2 regions of the Citrobacter werkmanii genome follow, and region 2 is predicted to be linked to the other one. Evidence: predicted binding sites of a transcription regulator. Region 2 holds the regulator's gene; the other holds the start of a gene.
What was found. Region 2 encodes LexA, which represses DNA repair genes until DNA is damaged. Its sites were predicted from a motif close to TNCTGTATGTACATACAGNA; they were not measured.
Positions count from the first base shown of each region.

Region 1 (4,420 bases), on a different replicon from region 2:
TTTTTCGTGTCCTGCATAGTTCATTACGCGGCCTCCGGGAACTCGTCGTTAGCGGCCGGGTACTGCATGGCGCGCCGGACGGCGGCCAGACGTTGCTGTCCGGCCCGGTGATACTGATCCAGCAGTTCAATACCGATGTAGCGACGGCCAGCCTGGAGCGCGGCCACGCAGGTAGAACCACTGCCGGCAAAAGGGTCGAGCACAATCGCGCCGGGATGTGTGAAGGACTCGATCAGCGGTTGCAGGCTGGTTACGGGTTTTTCTGTCGGGTGGTGCCGGTTGCCGCTGTATTTCCAGCCCAGCACGTCCGGCAGCGGGTTTTGTGGCAGACGTGGACGGCCTTTTGCAAGGATGTAGGCGCATTCGTGGCGATAGCCCACATATGCGGCCTTCGATGTGTAGGTTTTGGTAAACACCAGGTGGCCGACAACGCTGAATCCCGCGTTTTTCCAGGCGGCCATAAAGCGATCGACGCGGTTCCATCCGTAAAAACTAATCAGAAGCGCGTCTTTTTTCAGCACGCGATACATCTCATGGCAGGCGGGTTGCAGCCATTCATCGGTTTTATCGCCGGCGATGGTACGCCCCTGACGGTCACGAAAACCGACGAGATATGGCGGGTCGGTCAGAATGAAATCGACAGCATTATCCGGAAATCCGGACATGATATGGACGCAATTACCCTGGATAAATCGGGACATGGTAGTTCTCCTTTCTCAAATGCGGCGCCAGTTACGCCGTGCCGATACGACAGCCGGGCGAAAAGCGGAGAATGCAGGGGCGGTGCCGCAAGCCGCAGCGCAGTGAAAAAGCAGACGCTGGCTGGACGGTTTGACGGCGAAACCTGAGACGGAAAACGACGGGAAGACAGCGGGTAATGCCTTTGAAATTAACTGCGACCGGGTGAGGACACCGGCAGAGCGAACCCTTGCATTCGAAGCGGCCCGGCTACAGTAGCGGCACGGCGGCCACACGATGGCAGGAACCTGAAATACAGCCTATGTTCAGAACTGAGGTGAACCCTGATTAGAGCTCCACAGCGGAGAAACACAATGTGCGGTCGGTTTACGCAGTATCACTCCCGCGAGAAGTACCTTTCCTTTCTCGGAGAAGAAGCAGAACGGGATATTCCGTATGATCCGGAACCCGTCGGCCGCTACAACGTTGCCCCCGGGACACGGGTATTGCTGCTGAGCGAACGCCGCTCGCAGCTGCAGCTTGATCCAGTTCACTGGGGGTATGCCCCGGAGTGGTGGAACAAGCCCGCTCTTATCAACGCCAGAAGTGAAACTGCGACCGGCAGCCGGATGTTCAGGCCACTCTGGGAGCACGGACGGGCCATTGTTTTTGCCGACGGCTGGTTCGAATGGAAACAGCAAAACGGCGTGAAACAGCCGTTTTTCATTTACCGTAAGGACGGAAATCCACTCCTGCTCGCAGCCATCGGGAAACCACCTTTTGAGAACGGCAATGACCAGGAAGGCTTCCTTATCGTCACAGCAGCTGCGGATGAGGGACTGCTGGACATTCACGATCGGCGACCGCTCGTGTACTCACCGGCTGCCGCACGTAAATGGCTCAGCGAAAACACAACCGGTAAAGAGGCGGAAGACATTGCCTGTGAGGGCAGTCTTTCGGCCGAAGATTTCACATGGCACCCCGTCAGTCGGGCTGTTGGCAATCCCCGGAGCCAGGGCCGGGAACTTATTGAGCCGCTGGCTTAGCAGACGGAGATATACCTGGCATCCACTCACAGGGTTATGCACCGTTTCTGTGGATAACCCTGAGCCTGTTTTATCTGCCAGAACAATAACCTGGCAGGAGCAGGTAAAATTCTCCTTGCAGGACGTGAAACATCTTAAATAATACTGTATATAAAAACAGTTATTTTAAGAGGTATACCATGATCCTTTTTGTCACTCCCGCATCTGAGCCAGCACTGTCTACCGCACCACTTTTCACAGAGCGCTGTCCGGCAGGTTTTCCGTCACCGGCCGCGGACTATACCGAAGACGAACTGGATCTGAACGCCTACTGTATCCGTCGCCCCAGCGCGACCTACTTTGTCCGGGCCATTGGTGATTCGATGAAAGATATGGGCCTGCACTCCGGCGATTTAATGGTTGTCGATAAAGCAGAAAAACCTATGCAGGGGGATATTGTCATCGCGGAGACAGATGGCGAGTTCACCGTTAAACGCCTGCAGCTTAAACCCCGGATTGCTCTGCTGCCGATGAATCCCGCCTACCCCACCCTCTATCCGGAAGAACTGCAGATATTCGGCGTGGTGATGGCATTCATACATAAGACGCGGGGTAGCAACTAATGTTCGCCCTGGCTGACGTCAACAGCTTCTACGCGAGCTGTGAGAAGGTGTTTCGTCCAGACCTGCGTAACAGGCCTGTTGTGGTGCTCAGTAATAATGATGGTTGTGTCATCGCGCGCAGTGCCGAAGCGAAACGGCTTGGTATTAAAATGGGCGTCCCCTGGTTCCAGCTGAAGACGGCACAATTCCCGGAGCCGGTCATCACGTTCTCGAGCAATTACGAGCTCTATGCATCTATGTCCAACAGAGTGATGTCTCACCTTGAGGAGCTGGCGCCGCGCGTGGAGCAGTACAGCATCGACGAGATGTTTCTGGATATCAGGGGTATAGATGGCTGTATGGATTTTGAGGATTTCGGACGCCAGCTGCGCGAGCACGTGCGAAGCGGAACGGGGTTGACCATCGGCGTCGGGATGGGGCCGACCAAAACGCTGGCTAAAAGCGCACAATGGGCGTCTAAGGAATGGCGGCAGTTTGGAGGCGTGCTTGCTCTGACTTCAGGCAATCCAAAGCGGACGGAGAAACTGTTGTCACTGCAGCCAGTAGACGAAATCTGGGGGGTTGGCCGCAGGATCTCGAAGAAACTGAGCACAATGGGGATAACAACTGCACTGCAGCTGGCGCGCGCGAACCCTGTATTTATCAGGAAAAATTTCAACGTTGTGCTGGAGAGAACCGTCCGGGAACTCAACGGAGAAAGCTGTATTTCGCTGGAAGAAGCGCCTCCGCCGAAACAGCAGATTGTCTGCAGCCGCTCCTTTGGGGAGCGTGTAACGACATATGAAGCCATGCGGCAGGCAGTCTGTCAGTATGCTGAGCGTGCAGCTGAAAAGCTGCGCGGCGAGCGTCAGTTCTGCAGGCATATTGCCGTTTTTGTGAAGACGTCACCGTTCGCTGTAAACGAACCGTATTACGGGAATGTGGCCAGTGAAAAGCTGATGACTCCCACGCAGGATACCCGGGACATCATAGCCGCAGCGGTGAAAGCGCTGGATCGGATCTGGGTGAATGGCCATCGATATGCAAAAGCAGGTTGCATGCTCAATGATTTCACTCCTACCGGTGTTTCACAGCTGAATCTGTTCGATGATACTCAGCCCCGAAGCAACAGTAATCAGCTGATGAAAGTCGTGGACGGTATTAACCATTCAGGACTTGGGAAAGTCTGGTTTGCGGGACGAGGCATTGCTCCTGAGTGGCAAATGAAACGAGAAATGCTTTCACCAGCCTATACGACTCGCTGGTCTGATTTGCCAATAGCCAAACTATGACGAAGCAAAAACACAAGATAACTCGTGGTGATTTCACTATGAAAGAATTTTAAAAAAAACTTTATAATCAATGCAATAAGCATCAAAAAAGCATGGTGAAAAAAGTAAAAAAAAGATGCCATTTGGCATCCTTTTTTTTGAATTTTTATCCCCCCGATGAAGGCAGTTTTTCAAGAATACGCTTAATAGCTTCATCAATCTCTGACTGCACTTCATTAGATATACGTGAGAATTCATAAACAACAAGCCGCTTCTTCGAGTCAGTTTTCTTCCTTGCAAACTGGTTGCGATCAGCAAACTCTTTCAACTTCTCAGTTTCAACAGTTTTTGCAGGCGGCTCCATAAGAGCTTTGCTCTCTGCCCGAAAGACTGACAAGATTTTGCTTTTATCAATTGCTGGATAATCAGGCAGAGCCATCAGCTTTTGCCGCACTTTATCCATCAACTCCTTCACTGACGTTTTTTTGTGGTTTGCTTCTTCAGACAGTTTCAATAAAAATTGATAATCCGACAGCGAAATATCATTTATTACAGGAAATACAGAGATCATTTCGTCCGGTACTGATGCCGCCTGAAATGCCCGTGTAACTTTTGCAGAAGAGATATTTTCAGCCAGAGCAATCTCTTCTTTAGTCATACTGGTCCCATAGGTAACTTCCAGTCGTTTTCCCAGTTCTCGAAGACTATGCTCTCTTGCAGTCTGTATGTCTTTTGCAAGCTGCCTTGCGTCTGCAAGATCAATATCGTCTTTTGTTACCAAAATTTCGAATTTTACGTTGTTATAGATGCAGGCAGCCCGACGACGAGTACCGTCTAATATTTC
Region 1 is NZ_CP044100.1:78,101-82,520, reverse strand. It holds gene FOB24_RS00450 (hypothetical protein) at 1-24, opposite strand, end outside; gene FOB24_RS00445 (DNA methylase) at 24-701, opposite strand; gene FOB24_RS00440 (SOS response-associated peptidase family protein) at 1,053-1,724, shown strand; gene umuD (translesion error-prone DNA polymerase V autoproteolytic subunit) at 1,904-2,326, shown strand; gene FOB24_RS00430 (Y-family DNA polymerase) at 2,326-3,597, shown strand; gene FOB24_RS00425 (ParB family protein) at 3,743-4,420, opposite strand, start outside.
Region 1: umuD (translesion error-prone DNA polymerase V autoproteolytic subunit) is a predicted target of LexA. The motif match lies at 1,867-1,886, and genes of this name have one in related genera.

Region 2 (4,420 bases):
TCGATCAACCGACCCACAGTTCTGCGATGTTTATTTGCGATCGCTGTGGCGTGGTAAAAGAAGAGTGTGCGGAAGGTGTGGAAGACATCATGCATATGCTGGCGGCAAAAATGGGTTTTGCTCTGCGGCATAACGTGATTGAAGCTCACGGGCTGTGCCCGGCATGCGTGGAGGTTGAAGCCTGTCGCCATCCAGGCGAATGTCAGCATGACCACTCAATTCTGGTGAAAAAGAAAGTCGGTCGCTAAGCCAGAGAGCGTACATCCTTGTACTCTCAGGAGGGGACTAATTACCAGCGGTAATCATTGCGGGTTTCCCAGTCAGTGACTTCTTTCTCCGCCTGATCTTTTGCATAACCGTAACGCTCCTGGACTTTACCGACCAGTTGGTCACGTTTGCCTTCAATGACCGTCATATCATCGTCGGTCAGTTTGCCCCATTGCTCTTTCACTTTACCTTTGAACTGTTTCCAGTTGCCGCCGACTTCGTCTTTATTCATCATCAAATCCTCATCGTTAGGTTGTGAATAGCCAGAGTATCTCGTCCAACTCCGCTATCTTTTCTGCTGGACGTGAGAATAAGTGTAGTCACTGATTCGGCATTCGATTCACTATTCAGAATTTTTAACCGTCAGGCTTCAACAAACCACGTCCCGTTGCGCCAGTGACGCCTCCAGATAAAGGCCAGTGAAAGCCCGCGCAGGGCGAGAAACACGGTGAGTGCCAGCCACAAACCGTGGTTACCCAGCAGCGGTAAAGCCAGTAACGTTAATGCGAATCCCACGGCGGCAACGGCCATGCTGTTGCGCATTTCTGCAGCCCGTGTTGCGCCAATAAACATACCGTCCAGCAAATAACACCAGACGCCAACCAGCGGCAAAATCACCTGCCAGATAAGATAGCGATCGGCCAGCAGTTGAATCTGCGGGAGCGAGGTTAGCAACGCTATAATGTGCTCGCCAAACAGGGCATAAACCAGCGAAAACAGAATCGCCACAAGACCGGACTGTCGACAGGCTGCGCGCCAGACATCCAGTAACTGGCTGCCATCCCGTGCGCCATAGGCCTGACCAGAATGCGCTTCAACGGCGTAGGCAAACCCGTCCAGCGCGTAGGCGGTAAAGGTCAGCAGGGTCATCAGAACGGCATTTACCGCAATGATATCGCTCCCCAGGCGCGCGCCCAGCACCGTAATGGCACCAAAACAGAGCTGCAGCAACAGCGAGCGCAGCATAATGTCACGGTTAAGCGCCAGTAAGCGGCGGAAATTGCCACGCCAGGCCTGTTTCAACATTGCCAGCGAAATTCCGCGCATATGCAGGACTTTGCGTACCATTAACAGACCGATCAGCAAGGTGGCATATTCGGCGGTGACCGTCGCCAGCGCCGCGCCCTGCACGTTCATATGCAGGCCCATCACCAGCCATAAGTCGAGCACAATATTGAGAACATTACCGACAATCAGCAGGATAACCGGCGCCCGCGCATACTGAACGCCAAGCAGCCAGCCGAGCAGCACCAGATTCGCCAGAGACGCGGGTGCGCTTAACCAACGGATTTCCAGGAAACGTCGGGCCTGCTCCAGTACCGCTTCACTTCCCCCGACAATATGCAGAGCCAGATCGATAATCGGCGTACGAAACAGTGCGATAAGCAGCCCCGCCCCCAGCGCCAGCATTAGCGGTTGCACCAGCGCACGCGCCAGTGCCTGCGGATCTTTCGCGCCAAATGCCTGGGCGGTAAGACCTGTGGTGCTCATACGTAAAAAAAGCAGCAGCATAAAGAGAAAACTGGTCGCGGTGGCGCCAACGGCAACGCCGCCAAGATAGACCGGACTATCCAGATGACCAATGACCGCGGTATCGACCAATCCCAGCAAGGGAACGGTGATATTGGAGAAGATCATCGGTAAGGCAAGACGCCAGAGTGCTTTGTCGGAGGAGGTAAAGAAAGGCATGAAATGGAGCCTGAAAAGAAGTTAGAGGTACTGGAAGATGTTGCCCTGGCCCGGTAAGCGCAGCGCCACCGGGCGAGTTGCCGGATGGCGACGCAAACGTCTTATCCGGCCTACAGGGACTCAACAGAGTATTACAGCCATTCCCCGTTACGAATGACGCCTACCGCCAGCCCTTCAATAGTGAAGTTTTGCTCGCGCAGGTCGACCACAATGGGTTTGAATTCGCTGTTTTCTGGCAGGAGTTCAACCTTGTTGCCCTGTTTTTTCAGGCGCTTCACCGTCACTTCGTCGTCAATGCGTGCGACAACAACCTGACCGTTACGCACATCCTGTGTTTTATGCACGGCCAGCAAATCACCGTCCATAATCCCGATGTCTTTCATCGACATACCGCTGACGCGCAGCAGAAAATCGGCGTTCGGTTTGAACAGTGAAGGATCGACCTGATAATGGCCTTCGATGTGTTGCTGCGCCAGAAGTGGCTCACCTGCCGCAACGCGACCGACAAGCGGTAAACCTTCTTCTTCTTCCTGCAACAGACGAATACCACGCGATGCGCCGGATACAATTTCCAGCACGCCTTTACGCGCCAGCGCTTTCAGATGTTCTTCAGCAGCGTTTGGGGAACGGAACCCCAAACGCTGCGCGATCTCCGCACGCGTCGGTGGCATACCTGTCTGGCTAATGTGATCTCTAATAAGATCAAACACCTCTTGCTGCCTGGCCGTTAACGCTTTCATTCCGCCCCCTGGGTGTATATACAGTTATGCTGTGAGTATATACAGCTAAAGGTGATTTTGGAACCGCAAACTGCGCAAAAAAACAGGAGAATGATGAAGTTGTGGAATCTTTATCGCAAATGCGACCACAACAGGATGCCCCAGGTGATCAAGGCGACAAAAATCGACAGCAATACCGCCGCCGACCCCATGTCTTTCGCACGACCAGACAGTTCGTGGTACTCGGAACCGATACGATCAACCACCGCCTCAATCGCACTATTGAGGATTTCAACGATCATCACCAGCATCACGGAACCAATCAGCAACACGCGCGTAATGGCGTCGACGTCCAGCCAGCAGGCGATGGCAACGCCTAGCAGAACGGCAACGCTTTCCTGACGAAATGCCGCCTCATTAATCCATGCGGCGCGAAAACCTTTCCAGGAATAGCCTGCAGCTTTGATAATTCGGGTGAATCCAGTGGTATTATTGGCCATCAAAAAGAACCTTTTTACATTATTAGCGTCAATGTCATTGTAACGTTACCCCGTTTGTTTCAGGGTGTGGCAAAGCAGCGCGAAGTATGACCGGATACACCAGAAATTCACTAAACTTTCTGATATCCTTGCAGCGCATTTGCATTATTAACCAGAGGCTTTACATCGTTTATGTCCGGCTGGCCACGAATTTACTACAAATTACTGAATTTACCATTAAGCGTACTGGTAAAAAGCAAGTCTATTCCGGCGGAACCCGCACCGGAATTGGGGCTCGATACTTCTCGCCCCATTATGTACGTCCTACCGTACAACTCCAAAGCAGACTTGCTGACGCTGCGCGCCCAATGTCTGGCGCACGATCTCCCGGATCCCCTGGAACCGCTGGAGATAGACGGAACTCTACTGCCGCGCTACGTGTTTATTCACGGCGGCCCACGTGTCTTCACCTATTACACGCCAAAAGAAGAGTCTATTAAGCTGTTCCATAACTACCTCGACTTGCATCGCAGCAATCCAGACCTGGATGTGCAGATGGTGCCGGTTTCGGTAATGTTTGGCCGTGCGCCTGGACGTGAAAAAGGCGAGGTCAACCCGCCGCTGCGTATGCTGAACGGCGTACAAAAATTCTTTGCTGTGTCCTGGCTGGGTCGCGACAGCTTTGTCCGCTTCTCCCCGTCGGTTTCCCTGCGTCGCATGGCGGATGAACACGGTACAGATAAAATTATCGCCCAGAAGCTGGCGCGCGTAGCGCGTATGCACTTTGCTCGCCAGCGCCTGGCCGCAGTCGGTCCGCGCCTCCCTGCCCGTCAGGATCTGTTTAACAAGCTGTTGGCCTCAAAAGCTATCGCGCGCGCGGTAGAAGATGAAGCGCGCAGTAAAAAAATCTCCCACGAAAAAGCGCAGCAAAATGCGATAGCGCTGATGGAAGAGATTGCCGCCAACTTCTCCTACGAGATGATCCGTCTGACAGACCGTATTCTGGGCTTTACCTGGAACCGTCTGTATCAGGGGATTAACGTTCATAATGCAGAGCGTGTACGCCAGTTGGCGCACGATGGCCACGAAATCGTCTATGTTCCGTGCCACCGCAGCCATATGGACTATATGCTGCTGTCGTACGTGCTGTATCATCAGGGTCTGGTTCCGCCGCACATCGCGGCAGGCATCAACCTGAATTTCTGGCCAGCAGGTCCGATCTTCCGCCGCCTGGGCGCGTTCTTTATTCGTCGTACCTTCAAGGGC
Region 2 is NZ_CP044101.1:539,106-543,525, reverse strand. It holds gene zur (zinc uptake transcriptional repressor Zur) at 1-248, shown strand, start outside; gene FOB24_RS03280 (CsbD family protein) at 290-499, opposite strand; gene dinF (MATE family efflux transporter DinF) at 631-1,956, opposite strand; gene lexA (transcriptional repressor LexA) at 2,088-2,696, opposite strand; gene FOB24_RS03265 (diacylglycerol kinase) at 2,807-3,175, opposite strand; gene plsB (glycerol-3-phosphate 1-O-acyltransferase PlsB) at 3,347-4,420, shown strand, end outside.